Regions from separate parts of the Shewanella sp. SM23 genome, predicted to be linked through region 3. Evidence: predicted binding sites of a transcription regulator. Region 3 holds the regulator's gene; each other region holds the start of a gene.

Region 1 (5,379 bases), on a different contig from region 3:
CTACAGCGTGGTCATTCTACACTATGCCCCTTCTTTTTATGAAGCCATTTGCATTGTGCGGGTTAACGGAATGGGATCAAGTGCTGTGATTTACAGCACTTATTCGACATTGAGTAACAAATATCGCAGTGGCTATCTGATTGTGCAGACGCTTTAACTTACAGGTTAAAATGAAAAAAGGCGCACTGAGCGCCTTTTGGCATGAGCTTGATAACCTATTGCGACAATTGATTCTCGATTTTACGCAGCGCTACTTTCAACTTGCGAGTATTTTCTGGACCCATACGGATCAACAGTTTTTGTGCACTGGGTAGTGCCTCTAAGTTAGGGTCAACGAATTGATAGTTAACGCTAATTGAATTCAGCTCAATCGGATCTTCAATAATAGGTGCTGCGAGTAACATTTTAATCGCTTGCAGCATTCTGTCGTTAAATTTGGCGTTGCTGTAGCCGAGTTCGGTAAAGGCTTCCTCTAGGAGCGGCGTCAGTTGCTTGTAAGTTGTGATTAAGCTCTGTTCGTCCATTTTGGCAATCGAGTCAACATAGGCATCGTATCTGTGGAAACCCTCAGGATTTAAATACACTTTGTTGGTGATTTCTGAGACTGAGAACAGCTTCTCTGGTCCTTTAAGTGGGCTAACTTTACGGGTTAATTCACCCTGAGCTAGGTTATCCACGAATACCACAAATTGGCGGACGAGATCTTGCTGCACTAACGAAGAACTCAGCACATTGTTATTGATCATGGCGAGGGCTTTTTGTTGCACAAATGCATCACTTTCTGCCAGCACAGGCACAGGTTCTACGACAACTTCAGGCTCTGTCACTGCAGTGGTTTCAGTGCTATTGGTGTTCGTTTCTGTAACGGCAGGCGTCGTCTCAGTGGTTTCAGGCTCTGGCGCACTTTCGAGCGTCATAGGTTCAGATGGCGGTGTTTCAGGCAATACAATAGGGGCGTTAGGGATGAGTTTAGGTGAGTCAGAATCACCGCTGTAGTAATAATATCCTCCGGCAGAAAGTAGCACGACGAGCACTATCGCAAAAAGCGCAAAGCGATTGCTGCTAGAAGAAGTCTCTTGAGGTGTTATTCTATCATCTTGATTAACTTGCATTTTACATCCTTCGCTTGAGTGTCAAGGTAACTTGGTGAATACATGCAGCTAACATTAAAGTGCAAGAGCGGGCTATTTGAAGGCCGCAGGTTCATTTTGCAAGTTTCCATGCGCTTGTCTATAGCGCTTAGCTGAACATAAACAATTTATTTCGAGTAAAGGCAGATGTTACGCCTCGTCCTTTACCCTTTATATTTACGGCTTAAGCCTGCACATAGTGCTGCCTGTGCCCGAGCCAACGTAAAATAATTGCATCGACTTTTTCGGGAGCTTGCGCCATTACATGGCTCGCTAATTTCTGAATGTGTGGGATCAAAGCTTGATCGCGCACCAGATCGGCAATTTTGAGCTCAGCCAGTCCCGTTTGCTTAGTGCCAAGCACTTCACCCGGGCCACGAATTTCTAAATCTTTCTGCGCTATGATGAAACCATCATTGCTTTGTCTGAGTACACTCAGTCTTTGGGTGGCGGTATGGCTCAACGGCGCCTTGTAGAGTAACACACAATGGCTTGCGATGGCGCCTCGGCCGACTCGTCCGCGCAGTTGATGTAGTTGTGCTAGACCTAAACGTTCAGGGTTTTCAATGATCATCAGGCTGGCATTAGGCACGTCGACGCCCACTTCAATCACGGTTGTCGCTACCAGTAGATGAATAATGCCAGCCTTAAAGTCAGCCATGATTTGCTGTTTCTCGGCGCTCTTCAATCTGCCATGCACTAGGCCAATATTGAGCTCGGGCAGGGCGAGGCGCAGTTCTTCGGCTGTGTCTTCGGCGGCTTGGCATTCGAGCACTTCGGATTCTTCAATCAGAGTACACACCCAATAGGCCTGACGTTTATCTGTGATGACGGCGTTACGCACCCGTTCAAGCACTTCGTTACGGCGTAAATCAGCAATCGCCACAGTGGTCACTGGAGTTCGCCCCGGCGGCAGTTCATCGATAATGGACGTGTCGAGATCTGCATAGGCCGTCATCGCCAGCGTGCGGGGAATAGGTGTGGCTGTCATGATCAATTGATGCGGGTGGAAACCTTGGTTCACGCCCTTTTCCCGCAGGCCTAAGCGTTGGTGTACGCCGAATCTGTGTTGCTCATCGATAATAATTAACGCGAGTTTGCTAAAGACTACATGCTGCTGGAAGATGGCATGGGTCCCAATTACCATCTGGGCTGCGCCAGATTCAATATCCGCAAGGGATTGGGTTCTGGCCTTGCCTTTGAGTTTACCCGCTAGCCAACCGACTTTAAGCCCGAGTGGCTCAAACCAAGCGGCAAAGTTAGTTGCATGTTGCTCGGCCAATAACTCGGTCGGTGCCATCATGGCAACTTGATACCCGTTTTCAATCGCTTGTAATGCCGCCATCGCCGCGACTAAGGTTTTGCCCGAGCCAACATCCCCTTGCACTAAGCGCATCATAGGGTGCGGTTTTTCTAAATCTTTGCCTATATCAGCCACGACTCTTTGCTGGGCGCCAGTTGGCTTAAAGGGCAAAGCCGCGAGGAAGGGATTGAGCAACTGCCCCGTGGCCTGCATGGTGACAGCGGCATCTAAATTACTGCGCTGCCTTAGGCGTAACATGCTGAGATTGTGGGCGAGTAATTCTTCCTGCACGAGTCGTTGCTGGGCTGGGTGTTGGCCTAACTCTAAATCGAACTGAGAGATCCCCGCAGGAGGGCGATGTAGCGTCTGCAGCGCTTGTTTAAGGCTGATGTTGTTAGGTTGCAATTGCGGTGGCAGCAGCTCAGTTAAGCCACCCTCTTCCAGCAATACCAAGGCTTGCTCGGTCAGCTTTAGCCAACTCGCCTGTTTTAAGCCCTCAGTCGTGGGATAAATCGGCGTTAGGGTATCACTCAGATGAACATCTTCACCGGGATACACCACTTTATATTCTGGATGCACTATCTCAGCTTGATGACTACCACGGCGCACTTCACCATAGGCGCGGATCATCAAACCATTTTGCATGGCATTACGCTGAGCAACGGAAAAGTTAAAGAAGCGCAGGCTTAAGCTGCCCGTATCGTCGCGCACATTGCAGACCAGCATGCGCTTGCGGCCTTGGATGATTTGTGTCGATTGGATTTCAGCTTCTATAGTGCCATAACCGCCTAGGCTGAGGGCGGCAATGGGATAGATTTGGGTTCTATCTTCGTAGCGCAGGGGTAAGTGAAACAGCAGATCTTGTACTGTTGTGATGCCGAGCTTTGCGAGTTTCTCCGCGACCTTTTTGGCGACGCCTTTGAGGTCGGTGATCGGAACAAGATCCAATTGCTGCAAGTCGTTAGCACTCAATCACTGTGAATTTATACATATATTAACAGAGAATAAGCGTAAGGCAATCTCAAGGGGAATTAGGGTGTTATCAAATTTTGTTTGGAAGCATAGCTAATATCTTTCTGCGACCTTAAGGCCGCAAAATTGTTGATAAGAGATCGTTAGGCTGAAAGCGTGGTTAACTGTGAGTGTTATTACAACCAGCCTTTTTGTTTGGCGATGCGCGCTGCATCGATTCGATTGCTGGCATTGAGTTTGGCTATGGCTTCAGAGAGGTAGTTGCGAACAGTCCCTTCAGCGATAAAAAGAGTTTCGGCGATGTCGGAGGTGGATTTGCCTTCGCTAGCGAGGCGAAGAGCGCGGCGTTCTTTGTCGTTGAGTGGGTCGACATCGCCAATCGCCATCATGGCAAGTTCAGGATCGATCACTCGTTTTCCCGCCATCACTTGTTGAATCGCGTTGACTAAGGTTTCTGAGGGTGCATCTTTAAGCAGAAAGCCGCCCACACCCGCTTCGATGGCACGTTTAATATAGCCCGCACGGCCGAAGGTGGTAATGACCACTATCTTGGTTTGGCTATGTTGCTCCTTTAACCATGTAGCCAGCTCTAAGCCTGTGCGGCCGGGCATTTCGATATCCGTTAGCAAGAGATCAAAGCTTTGCTGTTTGAGTAAGCTTAGAGCTTCGTCGCCGTCACTCGCTTGGGTGATACTAAAACCCCCTGCAAGCGTGAGGAGTGCGGCGAGTGCTCCTCGCACCATAGCTTGATCTTCCGCCAATAAAATCTTCATTAATGTGTTGCTCCCTGCAAAGGTAAACTGACGGTAAATCTATATCCCTGTTCGAGATTATAGCTCAAGCTGCCGCCTAAACTGTCGAGACGCTCGCGTATACCAGTGAGGCCATTACCCTCTATAAAAGGTTTGGCCGCGGCATTGTCTTTGACTTCGAGCAGCAGGCGGTCTGATTGCTTAGAAAAGTGGATAGAGCATTCACTTGCACCGCTATGGCGAAGAATATTATTAATGAGTTCGGTGAGGATCAAACTCAGTTGGCTTTCTGTGCTTGCACCTAGCTTGGGTAGCTCACCACTGAGCTCGACACTTAAGCCTTTATCCCTTAAGGATTTACAAAGCTGCGTCACGCAACTCTCTAGGCCCTTGTGTTTGTAGTCTGACACTGTGTGGCGGATCTGGCTTAAACTTTCCCTTGCAATTTGTCCTAGCTCAGTCAATTGGGTTGATGCGAGTTCATATTCTTGTTTTGCGATAAGCTTTTCGGCTAGCTCAGCCTTAAGGGCGATGGAAGATAGGCTATGCCCCATAATGTCGTGTAGATCCCGCGCGATACGTTCACGCTCAAGCATAGTGGCCAAGGTGGTAATTTCTTGGGCACTTTGCTGTTCTTTCAATTTATGCCGATAACGTCTGCGTTCGGCGACACCAAACATGCCCACGCCGAGCACTAATCCCGAGCCGTAAAGCGGAAAGTAGTAACTGTTAAAGTGGTAAATCTCATTGAGGGCAAACAACAGGCCGATGAGGGCTGCAATAGCCAACAGACAGGTCCGGAGAGGATAAAAAAAGCCAATGAAGAAGGCTGCAAAGGTAAATAGCGAGATAGAGCCTGGGTTGATTGGTGTGATCGCTATTGCTATGGCCACCATAATGAGAATGGGCAGATAGGCGCTACGGCTATTGCACTTATAAGTCCAAAAATAACTGGCAATAAAAGGGATTAATACGGCAAAACTGAGGGCGATTTTCCAGCTTGGATAGGGATTTATGGCAAGTGGGATCAGATAAAACACTAAGTTTATCAAATACACCCAAGCAAGTTTTCGTTCGAGCTGAAGCGGAGTGCTTATCATGATGCCTCTGTGTCACTGAGTTGGTTGTTGAATGCCCACCGATGGCATCTGTTTTAATTTATTCTTTTTAGGGATTGGCGCTATCGTCAGCGCCATAGATCCCCGTTAACAACTTTGTCTAT
Region 2 (5,379 bases), on a different contig from region 3:
ACGGCGCAGCACATAACCACGGCCTTCGTTCGACGGCATAACGCCATCGGCAATTAAAAATGCACATGAACGGATATGATCGGCAATGACTCGCAGCGACTTTTCAGATAAGTCACTAACACCAATGACCTCTGCGGCTTTAGCAATCAAAGTACGGAAAATATCGATTTCGTAGTTAGAATGTACGCCCTGCATAATCGCAGCAATACGCTCAATCCCCATGCCTGTATCAACCGAGGGCTTAGGCAAAGGTAACATTTCACCCGATGCTTGACGGTTGTACTGCATGAAAACGATGTTCCAGATTTCGATGAAACGATCACCATCCTCTTCAGGACTGCCAGGACGTCCGCCCCAAATATGATCACCATGGTCATAAAAAATCTCAGTACATGGACCACAAGGACCGGTATCACCCATTTGCCAGAAGTTATCTGACGCAAAGGCAGCACCTTTATTGTCACCGATACGTATGATGTTCTCGGCAGCGACACCAATTTTTTTATTCCAGATTTCAAAGGCTTCATCATCTGTCTGATAAATAGTGACGCACAGACGTTCCTTCGGCAGCTTTAACGTTTCAGTTAAAAAAGTCCAGCCCAAACGAATCGCTTCTTCTTTGAAATAATCTCCAAAACTGAAGTTACCTAGCATTTCGAAAAAGGTGTGATGACGTGCTGTGTAGCCAACGTTATCCAAATCGTTATGTTTACCACCGGCGCGTACACAACGTTGAGCAGTGGTCGCACGCGTATAATTGCGTTTGTCCATGCCAAGAAACACGTCCTTGAACTGGTTCATGCCTGCATTGGTAAATAAAAGTGTGGGATCGTTGCCTGGCACTAATGAACTACTGTCCACAACTTGATGACCATTGCTGCGGAAAAATTCGAGGAAAGCGCTTCTGAGCTCTGCTGTAGTTTGATACATGAAATCATCCTGAATTGGGTAAGCATTACCAGCTACGCCTTAGGCTAGCCGTATTTCTATTTGCCCAGCATTATAAGCAGACTAAGGAAGGACGACCAGTCTTGATTGGTGATATACACATCAGGAATTTAATATTTTAGCGTGAATCGCCCACACCAGAGTCACTAGAAGCAAAACGACAGGATAAAGCACAAATAAAGACGGTGTAAGTTTATCGCGGCACGGACAATATTTAAGCAAGTGAGTCTAATGTGGAGTACGAAATGGACAAGACTCATTGATGATATTTAGATGAGCTTTTACAGTATTAGCTTCAAATTTAATAATCTTCATCGAGATCATTGGGATCTGAATCTAGTGCGTAAGTGATTTGATCGTAGCTAAAGCCTTGGCCCATTAAAAAACGCACTCGTTTGGCCTTTTCCTTTGCGATGAGATCCCGAGCTTTAGAGCCCTTCACTTCTGTCACACGGGGAACGCCATACTTTTTGGTGGCTTTATCTTTTGCTAGCTCAAACCAGTCACAATCACAATTAACCAAAGCGGCTTCAATACAATCTTTAGATAAGCCTTTCTGTGCGATTGCTTGGCGGATGCGTATTGCACCGTGACCTCGACTGATGTGGCTACGCACTAACAGTTCGGCATAACGAGCATCATTAATAAAACCGGAGGATTCGCAAGCATCGAGTACAGGTTCGATATCGTTAAGTTCGAAACCTTTTTCGAGCAATTTATCGCGGATTTGTAAACGGGAATAATCGCGGCGCGCTAACAGCGCGACCGCAATTTGATGGGCTGACTGACTCAGAATACTTCGCCTGTCTCTAAATCAATATTGTCCTCAGTACTATCATCAGCTTTGGCAGCCAAGGCACTCGGATTACTCAAAAGCAACTCACGTAGCATCTTGTCAATTTCAGCAGCAATAGCTGGGTTTTCAGTCAGATATTTGCCAGCATTAGCACGACCTTGGCCGATTTTATCACCTTTATAGCTGTACCAAGCGCCCGCTTTTTCAATCAACTTATGGGCTACGCCTAAGTCAACTAACTCACCAGTACGGTTAATACCTTGGCCATAAAGGATTTGGAATTCGGCCTGCTTAAACGGCGCTGCAACCTTGTTTTTCACCACTTTAACGCGAGTTTCGTTACCGACCACTTCATCGCCGTCTTTAATGGCACCAGTGCGGCGAATGTCTAAACGAACAGAAGCATAAAACTTCAGCGCGTTACCACCGGTTGTAGTTTCTGGGTTACCGAACATCACACCAATCTTCATCCGAATTTGGTTGATGAAGATAAGTAAGGTGTTAGATTGCTTTAAGTTACCCGCAAGTTTACGCATGGCTTGGCTCATCATACGCGCCGCTAGGCCCATGTGAGAATCACCAATTTCGCCTTCGATTTCAGCTTTAGGCGTTAATGCCGCCACTGAGTCGACTACGATAACGTCAACAGCGCCTGAGCGAGTTAAAGCATCACAAATCTCAAGCGCTTGCTCGCCAGTATCCGGTTGTGAACACAGCAGGTTATCAATATCTACGCCCAATTTTTTAGCATAAATAGGGTCTAACGCATGCTCTGCATCGATAAAGGCACAGGTTTTGCCTTCACGTTGCGCTGCGGCAATCACTTCTAAAGTCAGTGTTGTTTTACCTGATGATTCAGGACCATAGATCTCAACGATACGCCCCATTGGCAAACCGCCAGCACCTAAAGCAACGTCCAGAGACAGAGAACCGGTAGAAATGGTCTCAACATCCATAGAGCGATCTTCGCCCAGCTTCATGATGGAGCCTTTACCAAATTGTTTCTCAATTTGGATCAATACCGCAGCAAGTGCTTTCTCTTTATTTGGATCGACCTTCATTCCTGTTCCCTCATCAAGACAAGCATTAAGCTGTCAAAAGTGATATTCAATTTACAAACGGGTAATTCAAAAAGCCGCGCTTTTTGTCTTAATTCTGCTGACTAGTATACTGTACAATCATACAGTATCAAGACCTGTGACTGAATTATTTTTAGCTGATAGGATTTTTAATATGGCCAAGGTTTTAGCGAATATCAAATCAGATAATAGCTCCCTTTGATCAATATCCATCGTTAAGGGCTCAATTTTCACTAAATTATTGCTAAGATTGGCGCAACAAATTTTGCGTGGTCTTTTTAGCTGAAAATTGTACAGCAGTCTTCCGCTTCCATAGCGCTTAATCACCTTTAACCACACAAACTGTATCGCCTTTAGGCAGTCACAACGGACGATAACGATTTAATGAATGTAATTGATACCGATGATTTAGAAAAACATACTCCTATGATGCGTCAGTACTTGACGATGAAAGCAGAACATCACGATATGTTGCTGTTTTATCGCATGGGTGACTTCTACGAGTTGTTTTATGACGATGCTAAACGCGCTTCTGAGCTGTTAGGCATTTCACTCACTGCGCGCGGTAAAAGTGGTGGCGATCCTATTCCGATGGCGGGACTTCCTTACCATGCTGTGGAAGGCTATCTTGCAAAATTAGTTCAAATTGGTCAATCAGTTGCGATTTGCGAACAGATTGGCGATCCCGCGACATCTAAAGGGCCCGTAGAACGTAAAGTGGTGCGGATTGTCACACCAGGCACCTTAACCGACGAAGCGTTGCTACAAGAACGCCAAGACAATCTGTTAGCCGCGGTTTATCAAGGTAAAGTCGGTTTTGGTTATGCCACATTAGATGTTTCATCCGGACGTTTTGTGATTGCTGAGCTAGACACCCGAGAGTCATTAGAAGCAGAATTGCAACGCACTAATCCCGTTGAAATTCTCTACAGTGAAGACTTTGGCGAACTAGGTCTACTTAACGGTTTTAAAGGCAAACGCCGTCGCCCCGAGTGGGAATTTGATTACGATACGAGTATCAAGTTACTACTGGCCCAGTTCGGCACTAAAGACTTACATGGTTTTGGCATCGCAGATGCACGTTTATCACTGCAGGCTGCGGGTTGCTTGATGCAATATGTCAAAGACACACAGCGCACGGCACTGCCCCATATCAATGCCATTATCCGCTTCAATCAAACCGATAGCATAGTACTCGATGCGGCAACTCGCCGAAATTTAGAATTAACTCAAAACCTAGCCGGTGGCCGCGATAATACCTTAGCGGCAGTATTGGATAATACGGCAACGCCTATGGGTAGCCGTATGTTACAACGCTGGATCCATCAGCCTCTGCGAGATCCTAAGCAAATCAAGGCGCGCCAACAGGCGGTGACTGAACTCCTCGATACCGCAGCCCACGAAGGTTTGCATGAGCAGTTAAAGGCACTTGGCGATATCGAACGTATCATGGCAAGGTTAGCCCTGCGCACTGCCCGTCCAAGGGACTTTGCACGTTTACGTCAAGCACTGGGCTTATTGCCTGAATTACAACTGAGTTTAAGTACACTGAGCGCACCGCACACGACCCAGTTGCGTCAACACTTAGGTGAGTTCCCCGCTGAGCAAGCCCTACTTGAGCGCGCGATAGTCGATAATCCACCTATGCTTATCCGCGATGGCGGGGTGATCCGTGAAGGCTACAACAGCGAACTAGATGAATGGCGCGGTCTGAGCGAAGGAGCGAGTGATTACTTAGTACAACTCGAAGCTAGGGAAAAAGAACGTACTGGTATTAACACACTTAAAGTCGGCTATAACCGCGTACACGGCTATTACATCGAAGTAAGCCGCCTGCAATCCTCACAAGTACCGCTCAATTATCAACGACGTCAAACCCTTAAGAATATGGAGCGTTATATCACGCCCGAACTTAAGGAGTACGAAGAAAAAGTGCTCTCGAGCCAAGGTAAAGCGCTGGCACTCGAAAAGCAGTTATGGGAACAGTTGTTCGATCTTATTCTGCCAAAATTGCATGAATTACAAGCTTTTGCTCGAGCGGCGGCTGAGCTTGATGTGTTGAGTAACTTTGCTGAGCGCGCCGAAACCTTAGGCTACACTTGCCCAGAGCTGAGCCAAGATATCGGCGTACAGATAGAGGCTGGTCGTCACCCAGTGGTGGAGCGTGTCAGTCAAACACCGTTTATCGCTAACCCCGTGACCTTGCACAATCAAAGACATATGTTGATTGTGACTGGACCTAACATGGGCGGTAAATCGACCTATATGCGCCAAGTCGCCTTGATCACGCTGATGGCCCATATTGGTTGTTTTGTTCCAGCAGATCGCGCCCTGATTGGCCCGATTGATCGTATATTTACCCGTATTGGCGCATCAGACGATCTGGCCTCTGGCCGCTCAACCTTTATGGTAGAAATGACTGAAACTGCCAACATTCTGCACAATGCCACTGCCAGTAGTTTAGTGTTAATGGATGAAATCGGCCGTGGAACATCCACCTATGATGGTTTATCGCTAGCTTGGTCGGCAGCAGAGTATTTAGCCCAGCAAGTCGGG
Region 3 (5,379 bases):
GACGTCTGTTGCAGGCGCGGGTGTCGGGGTTGTACTGCTTGGTACCGCGGCGGATGTTTGTGCAGAATTGCCGTTCATGTACTCGTTGACGTCTTTGGCTTGCACTGCATCGCCAGTATTATTGCCCCAAGCATTCCGCTCGTAGGTAGTCACTGCCGCGATTTCTTGTGCGGTCAATTGCTTACTAAACGCTTGCATGGCAGTACCCGTTTTACCGTTGAGCACAATTTCAAGGTGAGCGCTGAGTGGTCCTGTTGCAATCGGGCTACCTTTAAGGTGCGGAAATACGCCTTGCAACCCTTCGCCATTGGGCTGGTGGCAGGCTGCGCAGTGCCCGAGGTAAACTTGTTCGCCTAGAGTCATCAACTCTTCTTTACTTAGGGTTTGTGATAAAGCGGCTTGAGCGGCTTCAGCCGCAGCACCTGCGGCTTGTTTCTGCTCTGTTACCCAAGCCTCAAACTCGGCTTCGGGTAACGCTTGTACTACGATAGGCATAAAACCATGGTCTTTACCGCAGAGCTCGGCGCATTGACCACGGTAAATGCCGGGTTTGTCGATGCGAGTCCAAGCTTCATTGATAAATCCAGGGTTGGCATCTTTCTTAATTGCAAAGGCGGGTACCCACCAAGAATGGATGACATCCTCTGAAGTCATCAGAAAGCGGATTTTGCGGTTTATTGGTAGAACGAGCGGTTTATCGACTTCCAATAGATAGTTTTCACCCTTGGTTTCGGTGCCTTCGATTTGTGCTCTGGGTGTTGTCAGTATGCTATAAAAATCAATATCTTGATCGAAATAGTTGTAATGCCATTTCCATTGGGAACCCGTGACTTTTACGGTGAGATCGGCGTTGCTGGGATCTTCCATTGCGATTAAAGTTTTTGTCGCTGGAATCGCCATTAAGATCAAAATGATAAATGGCAGAATCGTCCAAGCGATTTCAACTTTAGTGCTTTCGTGAAAGTGGGACGCGACAGCGCCTTTGGATTTTCTGTGGTTGATCATGGCGTAAATCATGACGCCAAAGACCACTAGGCCTATTGCGCAGCAGATATACAAGATGGTCATGTGCAAGTGATAAACCTTGCCACTGATCTCGGTCACGCCAGGGGTCATGTTGAACCGCATGTCCGCGGCGGTCAACGGTGGTGCGAAAAGCACCACGAGTAAACAATACAACAATTGCTTCACAAGACTTCTCCTCTGCCAATTGCGAATAGCAACTACAAAGAAGAGCAACACAGTAAGTCTCAACTCTATGCAAACTCTTCAGTTCCCAAAAAAGCTTTTTTGACTTCAACGTGCGTTGGCGGCTGTTACTTTTAATCAAGTATTGTTACTGCTGGTAATTAGCCACGCTGGCACATACTGCTGAAATAAATCTGTTCTCTATTTTTAGTGGCGCTTCGAGTTCGATAAATACTCGATTCATTGACCACGGAAGGTGATATATCATCACCGACTTAACCAACCATACTTGCTGTTTAAATATTGATCAAGATCACTTATTTATCTAATTATCTGAAAAATTGCCAAAAAAAAGCCTCACATTCATAGGTGAGGCGGCTTTCAAGGTAAAAAATTAAATGAATATTTAATGTACAGCGCTAAAAAAAGATTGCTGACCGAAGAGATTGCCTTGCTCAATGCGTACGTCGGCATGTAAGTGACTGTTTACGTCTTCAAGCACTATGCCCATAGCTCGGGCACTTTTAGCCACGATTTGTAGGCGTCGATTATCCCGCGCATCTAATGATTGAGTCCAAGTAATGACTGCACTGGACGTACCACTTGTCAGGGCTTTCTCCATCGCCCACAGGGTTTCGACTTCATCTTTAGCATGTACCAGCAAAACTCTATCCATACGCACACCTGCGCTGGCGAGCATTTGCTTGTAGCCAATACTTGGAGGGTTGATGAGCACTAACCAACGGCCCTGTTGGCTTAACTGAGCGAGTTGTGCACTCAGATGAATTAATTCTTGGCGACCTTGAGTCTTAGTTGGCATACAGGCGATAGGCGCATGGTGCCAGTCATAGTCGGCATCACGGACTTCATCGAGCCACAAGCCCGGATGGCGGGGGGCATTGCCAAGTAGTTTATTCATAGCCAATCTCCATTACGGATCACACCGACGGCGAGTCCTTCAATTGTTAAACTTTGGAAGCCTAAATCCACTTTAATCGGGGAGTAATCTTCATTTTCGGCATGTAGATAGACCACATTACCTTTTTTTTCGAAACGTTTAACAGTGACATCGTCATCGACTCTAGCGACAACCACTTGACCATTCCTAGCTTGTTCTACTTTATGAACTGCCAGCAAATCACCTTCGAGAATGCCGATATTTTTCATGCTGTCGCCCTTTACTCGCAGTAAAAAATCGGCGGCGGGATGGAACATGCTTGGGTCGACTTGGTAGTACTGTTCAACATGTTCTTGGGCGAGGATAGGTTCACCCGCGGCCACTTGGCCGATGAGCGGTAAACCTGTTTCAGTCAAATCTTCGATTTCCGCAGGTAGACGAATGCCCCGAGATGTGCCAGGCATGATCTCAATGCAGCCCTTTTTCGCCAACGCTTTAAGATGTTCTTCAGCCGCATTGGCGCTCTTAAAACCTAAACGGGTTGCGATTTCTGCCCGAGTGGGTGGCATGCCAGTATCGGCAATATTTCGTTTAATTAGCTCTAAAATTTCAGCTTGGCGTGGCGTCAAAGGTCTCATGGTGTTTCCTGTTTTTCTATACAGTTACTGTTAGTATATACAGTATTATTTGCAGCGCAAGTATTAACCACTTTTTAGCTATGTTGGAGAGAATTAGCGAATATTGCCCATAGTCTGGTATTCTATCGGGCTAGTAAACGCACTTAATTGCATAAGAATAATGCCTAAACACGACTCTCTTTGGTTGAAATCATTACGTTGGATCCAAAAACACTTAGTGCACACTATTGTGGTGCCTCAGGATCCCTTTGCCGATCTGAATCTGGATGCTTCCAGACCCCTTGTTTATGTGATGAAAACAGAATCCCTCAGTGACATAGCTGCTTTGAGCGAAATAACGGCTAAGTTAGGTTTACCAAGCCCTTATGAGCCTCTAGTGGCTAATGGTGTGACTGCGCCTCGGGTTGTCTGTCTTCAAGGACGTAAGCCACTGTTTGGCGAACGTGCTGGTAATGAGCCTTTCCTCGAATGCTTTATGCGTTTGTTAGCCGTGCATAAGGAACGTCCTGAATTAGATATTCAACTGGTGCCCGTGAGTTTGTATTGGGGTCGCACGCCAGGGAAAGAAGACGACACTATGAAGGCGGCCGTATTTGAGCGGGAAAACCCGACTTGGTTGCGCAAGTGCTTGATGATTCTGTTCTTAGGTCGACATAACTTCGTGCAGTTCTCGAATGCCGTATCCCTGCGTTACATGGCTGACGAACATGGCACCGACATGGGAATTGCCCATAAGTTAGCACGGGTTGCGCGCGTGCATTTCCGTCGTCAACGTAAAGTAATGACAGGGCCTGTGCTGCCAAACCGCCAAGCACTGTTTCATTCGTTGCTCAAATCTGAGTCGCTGCGCAAGGCGATTCAAGAAGAAGCGGCCAGTAAAAAGATTTCTGAGACCCAAGCGCGCGAGACGGCTATTGAGTACCTCGATGAAATCGCTGCCGATTACTCAGACAGTTTAGTGCGTATTGCCGAGCGTTTCTTAACTTGGCTGTGGAACAAGCTTTACAGCGGGATCAACATTAAAGGCGCCGAGCAAGTTCGCCAGCTGCACCACGATGGCCACGAGATTGTTTATGTGCCTTGCCATCGCAGCCACATGGATTACCTGCTGTTATCGTATATTTTGTATTATCAAGGCATGGTTCCGCCGCACATTGCTGCTGGCATCAACCTCAATTTCTGGCCCGCGGGACCTATGTTCCGTCGCGGTGGTGCCTTCTTCATCCGCCGTAGTTTTAATGGTAACAAGCTGTACACCGCAGTATTTCGTGAGTATTTAGATCAGCTGTTTGCTAAAGGTTATTCGGTGGAATACTTCTCCGAAGGTGGCCGTTCACGTACTGGCCGTCTGTTGGCGCCGAAAACCGGCATGATCGCCATGACGATGAACAGCGTACTGCGCGGTATTGAACGTCCTGTCACACTTGTGCCAGTGTATTTAGGCTATGACCATGTGATGGAAGTAGCGACTTACCATAAAGAGTTAAGCGGTAAGAAAAAGAAAAAAGAATCTGTGTGGCAGGTGTTCGGTGCCATTCGTAAATTAGGTAATTTCGGCCAAGGTTATGTGAATTTTGGCGAGCCTATTACCCTGCAAAATTTCTTAAATGAGCGTGCGCCAAACTGGCGTGCTGAGTTGGCCGATGATCCCGAGCAGAAACCAAGTTGGTTAACGCCAGCGGTAAACGTGCTGGCTAATCGGGTGATGACGCGTATCAATGATGCCGCAGCCGCGAGTTCTGTGACTTTGACTAGCTTAGTTTTACTGGCGACAGATCAAAACGCCTTAGAACGTAGTCTGCTGGAGCGTCAGCTTGATTTGTATCTGACCCTACTCAAAAAAGTGCCTTACACTTCTTATACATCTGTTGCCGAAGGTGATGGTAAGCATTTAGTGCAGCAAGGTTTAGAGCTGAACAAGTTTGTTGTTAGTGCCGATCCTTTAGGGGAAATAGTGTCTATCGAAGCGAGTCAGGCTGTGTCTATGACTTACTATCGTAACAATATCATTCACTTATTTATTGTTCCTTCATTAATTGCGAGTTGTTTAACCCACAATGAACAGATCCTGCGCCAGCAAGTGGTTTCAATCGTTGCCGATTTTTATCCACTGCTGAAAGCCGAACTCTTCATGGGAATTAAAGACTTACCAGCCTATGTTGAGCAAGTACTGGATTTCCTGATTGGGCAAGGTTTAGTGGTTGAGACAGATACTTTAGCTGTCGTGCCTGAGCACTCAAGCCAATTATTGTTGTTAGCCAGTTCAGTGAGCGAGACTCTGCAACGCTACGCTATTATTTTCAATCTGTTAGCGAACAGACCTAAGATGGAGCGCTCAGAACTTGAGTCTGAGAGCCATTTACTCGCCCAGCGTTTAGGGGCTTTACATGGTATTACCGCGCCTGAGTTCTACGATAAAAAACTCTACGGTACTTTGAGCGTGAAGCTCAAAGAATTGGGATATCTGGCGGATAGTGAAGATAAGTCCAATATCAATCGCATACGAGATCAGGCCAATAGCTTATTACGTCCGTCAGTGAGACAAACGATAGTGGCGAGTGTCACCGCGGAGCACACAGTTTAATGGCAAATCATATGAATGCGGCTAAGCATAAGCCCGCAGGTAAGTCCTTGCTTGGTGGTGCCATGATTATT
Region 4 (5,379 bases), on a different contig from region 3:
CAACTGTTTTCCGAAGTCTGTGAGTTTGGCGATCCTACTGTGTTGAGTACCGCATTAGAACTATTGTGGCAATCCCAGTACGACTCCAAGCTCAAATTCAATGTCGATGTGCATCTGCAACGCTTGGAAGATAACACCCCAGATCCTGCTGATTTTGAAGCCTATGGCGTCTATCCTGCTATGGATGCAGTGGTCGCCATATCGACCTTACTGGGTGCGATCCAAGGCAAAATTGAAGAAGATATAGTCAATATCAGCAAATTATCATCCAGCACAGTGGCTAACTACATCGAAGCGATCAGCGATGTCGATTTGGTGGATGAAGCATTAGATGATTTCGTTTTCGCCCATGAAGTCATGGAGGAAGAGAAAGAATTACAAAATTCTCTGCTGGAAATTATTGAAGAAAATCCGAAGATCACCGCAGAACTGGTCAAAGGTTTACGCAAAGACATTATCGAAGCTGGCGTATCAAATATCGGTATCAGCGTAGCTTAACTGATGAGGTGCTTGGGGTTACTCAAGCACCTATTATCCATGCAGAATAAGAAAGGGATCATCGTTTTACACCCTCACCAACGAATCCCGTCAAAGATATCCAGTTGCTATAAATAGCATCAATAAAGATTGAGTTATTCCAATGAGAAAGATTGTTTATCAAGGATTTATCTTAACCAATAGCGAAGGACGCACCGACAGTTGGAAACTGACCATCAAAGATCAACAGCGTATCGGTTCTTTATTTGAACTACGGCGTTTAGTGGGATACTTCTTAGAACTCGGCATACTGCCCGCGACACGCTCCAGCCTGCAAGACGCAAAACAAACGCAAAACACCATGAGCAAAAACACCGTAAAACCTAAAAGACGCTAAAAATCAGTTCCCTTATTAAAGAATAACTCGGTTAAATCAACGCATAGAGAATAACTCTGGCGCCTTTGACTGCATAAACTCAATAAAGACTCTTACCTTTAGCGGCTGCTGGCTGCGCTGATGATATAAAATCGAAATCCGCCTCTGCTCGCCAATCCATTCCGGCAGTAATACTTTAAGTTTCCCTTCTTTAATCTGCTGTTTTACAAACAGTTCAGGACCATACAAGATCCCGCCATGGCCTAAGGTCGCCTGAATCGCTCCGTGTAAGTCCGTGAGGGTGAGCTTAGTCGGGCCATTAAAATAAAAAGACTCGCCGCTTGGATGCTTTAAATGCCAATTAAACAGCGGCCAGACTTTTATCAGTTGATGGGCTTCAAGATCATCGGGATGCACAAGTTTAGGTGCCTGAGCCAAATATTCTGGTGTGGCAAACAGGCAATAGTCGAGCTCGCCTAAGGTACTCGACACCCAAGAAGAATCAGGCTGAGCTCCGCCAACAATCGCCACATCTATGCCTTTGTCGATCAAATCTACTAACTCATTACTCTGGGAAATGTGCAAACGGATATCAGGATACAAACGGCCAAACTCATTCAATGCTTGAATAAACACGATGGAAATAATCGAAATCGGCGCGGCGATGCGTAAGGTTCCCTCGGGTTTATCACTGCCTAAACCACTTAGTTCATCAAATTGAGCAACCACACTCTGGTAGCGTTGAAAGAGCGCCAGCCCTTCCTCTGTCAGTCGCAACTTGCGGGTGCTGCGCATAAAAAGCTGTTTATCGAGCTTCTCTTCCAACTTCGCTAACTTGCGGCTCACAGTGGCGATGGGCATATCGAGCTCTTTCGCCGCCTGCGAAAAACTGCCCGCATTGACTAAATGCACAAAAAGATAGACAAGTTGTAGTTCAGCGCTTAAATCATCACTCATTGCATGTCCTAATTCTGTTCTAGCTGCCCACTTTAGGCACTATATAAAGTCATCAACAATCACAGCGTACGCTAAGTCATTGTGTTTTAAACATCAATTAATCCACTTATACGACCATAGCGCAATAGCCTTAGACTGAAATGATATGTTATTTTGTGGCGAGTTTTACTGCGCTGGCGCTAGTTCTGGTTCTAACGTGACATAAAAAAGGCAAGCGCCCACCCAAAATCATAGTGATAGTAGAAATAACGGTGGTGGCTGAGTTTATTCAAATTTAATCGTAAGGATGAGTGAGGGAAATGACCATTTTAACCCCTCTGTTTGCCGTCTTCGGGATCATGTTGCTCGGCACACTAGTGCAAAAATTAAAACTCTTGCCCGTCAATACGGATCAAGTGCTAAACCAGTATGTGTACTATATTGCGTTCCCTGCGATCATGCTTATCGCCCTCGCCCAGCAGCCGATTGATGAAATTTTGCAATGGGGATTCATTGCGGGCTACAGCACGGCTATGGTGATTACTTATCTTGTCTGCCTTGGGCTCTCGCTGCTTGCTAACCCTAAACAGCATGCGGTTGCCGCCATTCGAGCCCTCAATGCCACCTTTGGTAATACGGCATTTATTGGTATTCCACTGCTTATCATCTTATTCCCGCAGCAGCAAAGTGCCTTAGTTGCCGCCGCGATTGCCAGCTTATTATCCGTGCTGATGTTTGCCGTCGCCTTAGTCTCGATGGAACTGGCCACTAACACCCAAAGACAACACCACGCCTTAGTCATAATTATGATGGCGGTCGGTAAAAACCCTATCGTTATTGGTAGCTTGATTGGCGTCGGCATTTCAGCGCTAGAGATAAAACTGCCCTCTGGGCTGGCGCTAATGATCCAGCAAATAGGCAATACCTCAAGCCCCTGCGCCCTATTTGCTATCGGCATGGTACTCGCCAAAGCGATGCGCTACCAGAAAGATAGCAGCGTATTTAGCCCCAAGAATTTTATCGAACTGAGCCTTATCAACCTCTTCAAGCTGGCTATCCAACCGGCACTCGTCTACTTTATGCTTAACCGTTTTGGAGTAAGTGGTGACTACCTGATCATGGGCGTGATCTTGAGCGCACTGCCCACCGCGGCTAGCGTGTACTTACTCGCCCAGCGTTATAACACTCAGGCTTCAACCAGTGCTCAAGGCATTCTATTTGGCACCTTAGTCACTTTCTTCAGTTTACCTATCTTAGAAAGCTTAGTAAGAACCTATGCATAATCAGTTAATTAAAAATATTTACTGTCGATAATGTCGATTTTTCACCCAAGCCACTTTACTGTATATAAAATCAGTATATACTGTTTATCAATACAGTGGTTTGGTATGTTTTTCGACAGGAATTCACTATGCTTTGCCAACTCAGCATTAATAACTTCGCTATCGTCCGTTTTTTAGAACTGGATTTTCGCCCCGGTATGACCAGCATCACAGGTGAAACCGGTGCGGGTAAATCGATTGCCATCGATGCGCTAGGCCTATGCCTAGGCAATCGCGCCGATGCCAGCAGTGTTCGTCCCGGAGCCAATAAAACCGAGGTCAGCGCCCGCTTTTCCTTGGATGATATTCCACTGGCGAAACGTTGGTTAGAAGATAACGATCTTGAACTCGATGATGAGTGCATTCTACGTCGGACTATTGGTAGCGATGGCCGTTCACGCGCCTACATCAATGGGAATCCAGTGCCGCTGACGCAGCTAAAATTACTGGGTCAGTTGCTTATCGGTATTCACGGTCAACATGCGCACCATGCAATGTTAAAAAGTGAACATCAACTCACCCTGCTCGACAGTTATGCCAACCACAGATTGCTTATAGATACGGTTGCCGCTAGCTTTCAACGCTGCAAGCAAATTGAGGCCGATCTAAAACAACTCGAAGCCTCCCAGCATGAACGTATTGCCCGTAAGCAATTAGTGCAATATCAAGTAGAAGAACTCGATGAGTTTGATCTTAAAGTTGATGAGTTCGATGAGATTGAGCAAGAGCACAAACGTCTGGCTAATGGCACTGAGTTGATTGATACCTGTCAGGCGAGCTTAGATATACTCACAGAGGGCGAAGAGAACAATATAGAGTCGCTACTCAACCGAGTCGTTTCCCTCGCCGAAGATCTGCAAAGCTACGATCCCGCATTAAGCAATATCAACACTATGCTCAATGATGCCTTAATCCAAGTGCAAGAAAGTGCAGGCGAATTACAGCACTATTTGAGTAAACTTGAACTCGATCCAACCCACTTTGCCTATTTAGAAGAACGGCTATCAAAAGCCATGCAACTGGCGCGTAAGCATCATGTTAGCCCGAATAAACTGGCCGAGCATCATTTAGCATTAAAGGCTGAGCTAAGCACCTTAGACAGTGATGAAAGTAAACTTGAAGAAATTCAGATTCAAGTCGAGACAAGTAGAGCCGCTTATCTTAGCTATGCGCAAAAGCTCAGCCAAAGCCGTGCCCGCTATGCTAAAGAACTCGACAAACTGGTGACTCAGTCAATCCACGAACTGAATATGCCTAAGGGTAAATTTACGATCGAAGTCAATTTCCACCCCGAGCAAATGTCAGCCAATGGCAGTGACAATATCGAATTTATGGTAACCACTAACCCTGGCCAACCTTTGCAACCGATTTCGAAAGTCGCGTCTGGCGGTGAGCTCTCACGGATAGGGCTAGGGATCCAAGTGATTACCGCGAAGAAAGTTGCCACACCGACATTAATTTTCGATGAGGTGGATGTCGGGATTTCCGGCCCCACCGCAGCAGTGGTGGGCCGCATGTTACGCAGCTTAGGGGAATCGACCCAAGTACTGTGCGTGACTCACTTGCCGCAAGTTGCGGGCAATGGTCATCAACACATGTTCGTCGATAAATTTAATAAGGCAGGCAGTACTGAGACCACAATGAAATCGCTCGATCGTGAGCAGCGTATCCAAGAGCTTGCAAGACTGTTAGGTGGCGATACTATCACCAGCAATACCCTCGCGAACGCAAGGGAACTGCTGCAATAGTAGTATGGTTTAGATAACGAATGAGGTAGCTAAACGCTTGAATCTACACACTCTAGATCACAAGCTAAGGGGCCATATCAAAAACTAAGGGTTAGTTGATGGAGATGCTAACGAACATGTCGGGTTAACTATCATGTTAGGTTAACGATAATGTTAGCTAACACACCAGACTAGCCCTTGCAGACAAATAAATGAAAACACGCCCGCTAACACATCGTCAATCATAATGCCAAAGCCACCATGAACTTTGGCATCGAGCCATCGAATAGGCCAAGGTTTGATGATGTCGAAAAAGCGAAATAGACCAAAGCCGACTAACAACCAACCCCAACCTGCTGGTGCCGCTATCATAGTGATCAGTAGCCCAACCACTTCATCCCACACAATCGCACCGTGATCGTGTACCCCCATATCTTGAGCGGCTTTACCGCAGATATAAAATCCCGCAAATGCGCTCAATAAGGTTAAGCCGATATACCAAGTGAGCGGTAATGGCGCCATCAATAAATAGAGGGGAATG

What was found. The regulator LexA, encoded in region 3, represses DNA repair genes until DNA is damaged. The targets are predictions, from matches to a motif close to TACTGTATNNNNATACAGTA.
Region 1: recG (ATP-dependent DNA helicase RecG) is a predicted target of LexA. The motif match lies at 3,407-3,426, and genes of this name have one in related genera.
Region 2: recA (recombinase RecA) is a predicted target of LexA. The motif match lies at 2,913-2,932, and genes of this name have one in related genera.
Region 4: recN (DNA repair protein RecN) is a predicted target of LexA. The motif match lies at 3,151-3,170, and genes of this name have one in related genera.

What each region holds. Positions count from the first base shown of each region.
Region 1 is NZ_JAKKRM010000007.1:104,013-109,391, reverse strand. It holds gene L5L98_RS10980 (DUF3014 domain-containing protein) at 216-1,112, opposite strand; gene recG (ATP-dependent DNA helicase RecG) at 1,315-3,390, opposite strand; gene L5L98_RS10970 (DNA-binding response regulator) at 3,582-4,178, opposite strand; gene L5L98_RS10965 (sensor histidine kinase) at 4,178-5,257, opposite strand; gene L5L98_RS10960 (tetratricopeptide repeat protein) at 5,376-5,379, opposite strand, start outside.
Region 2 is NZ_JAKKRM010000005.1:288,534-293,912, reverse strand. It holds gene alaS (alanine--tRNA ligase) at 1-930, opposite strand, end outside; gene L5L98_RS09350 (regulatory protein RecX) at 1,250-1,720, opposite strand; gene recA (recombinase RecA) at 1,738-2,805, opposite strand; gene mutS (DNA mismatch repair protein MutS) at 3,208-5,379, shown strand, end outside.
Region 3 is NZ_JAKKRM010000009.1:174,229-179,607, forward strand. It holds gene coxB (cytochrome c oxidase subunit II) at 1-1,191, opposite strand, end outside; gene L5L98_RS13195 (cell division inhibitor SulA) at 1,595-2,107, opposite strand; gene lexA (transcriptional repressor LexA) at 2,104-2,724, opposite strand; gene plsB (glycerol-3-phosphate 1-O-acyltransferase PlsB) at 2,885-5,308, shown strand; gene mtr (tryptophan permease) at 5,308-5,379, shown strand, end outside.
Region 4 is NZ_JAKKRM010000005.1:255,642-261,020, reverse strand. It holds gene L5L98_RS09235 (YjaG family protein) at 1-498, shown strand, start outside; gene L5L98_RS09230 (DUF3319 domain-containing protein) at 641-874, shown strand; gene L5L98_RS09225 (LysR family transcriptional regulator) at 911-1,810, opposite strand; gene L5L98_RS09220 (AEC family transporter) at 2,110-3,072, shown strand; gene recN (DNA repair protein RecN) at 3,201-4,859, shown strand; gene L5L98_RS09210 (phosphatidylglycerophosphatase A) at 5,013-5,379, opposite strand, start outside.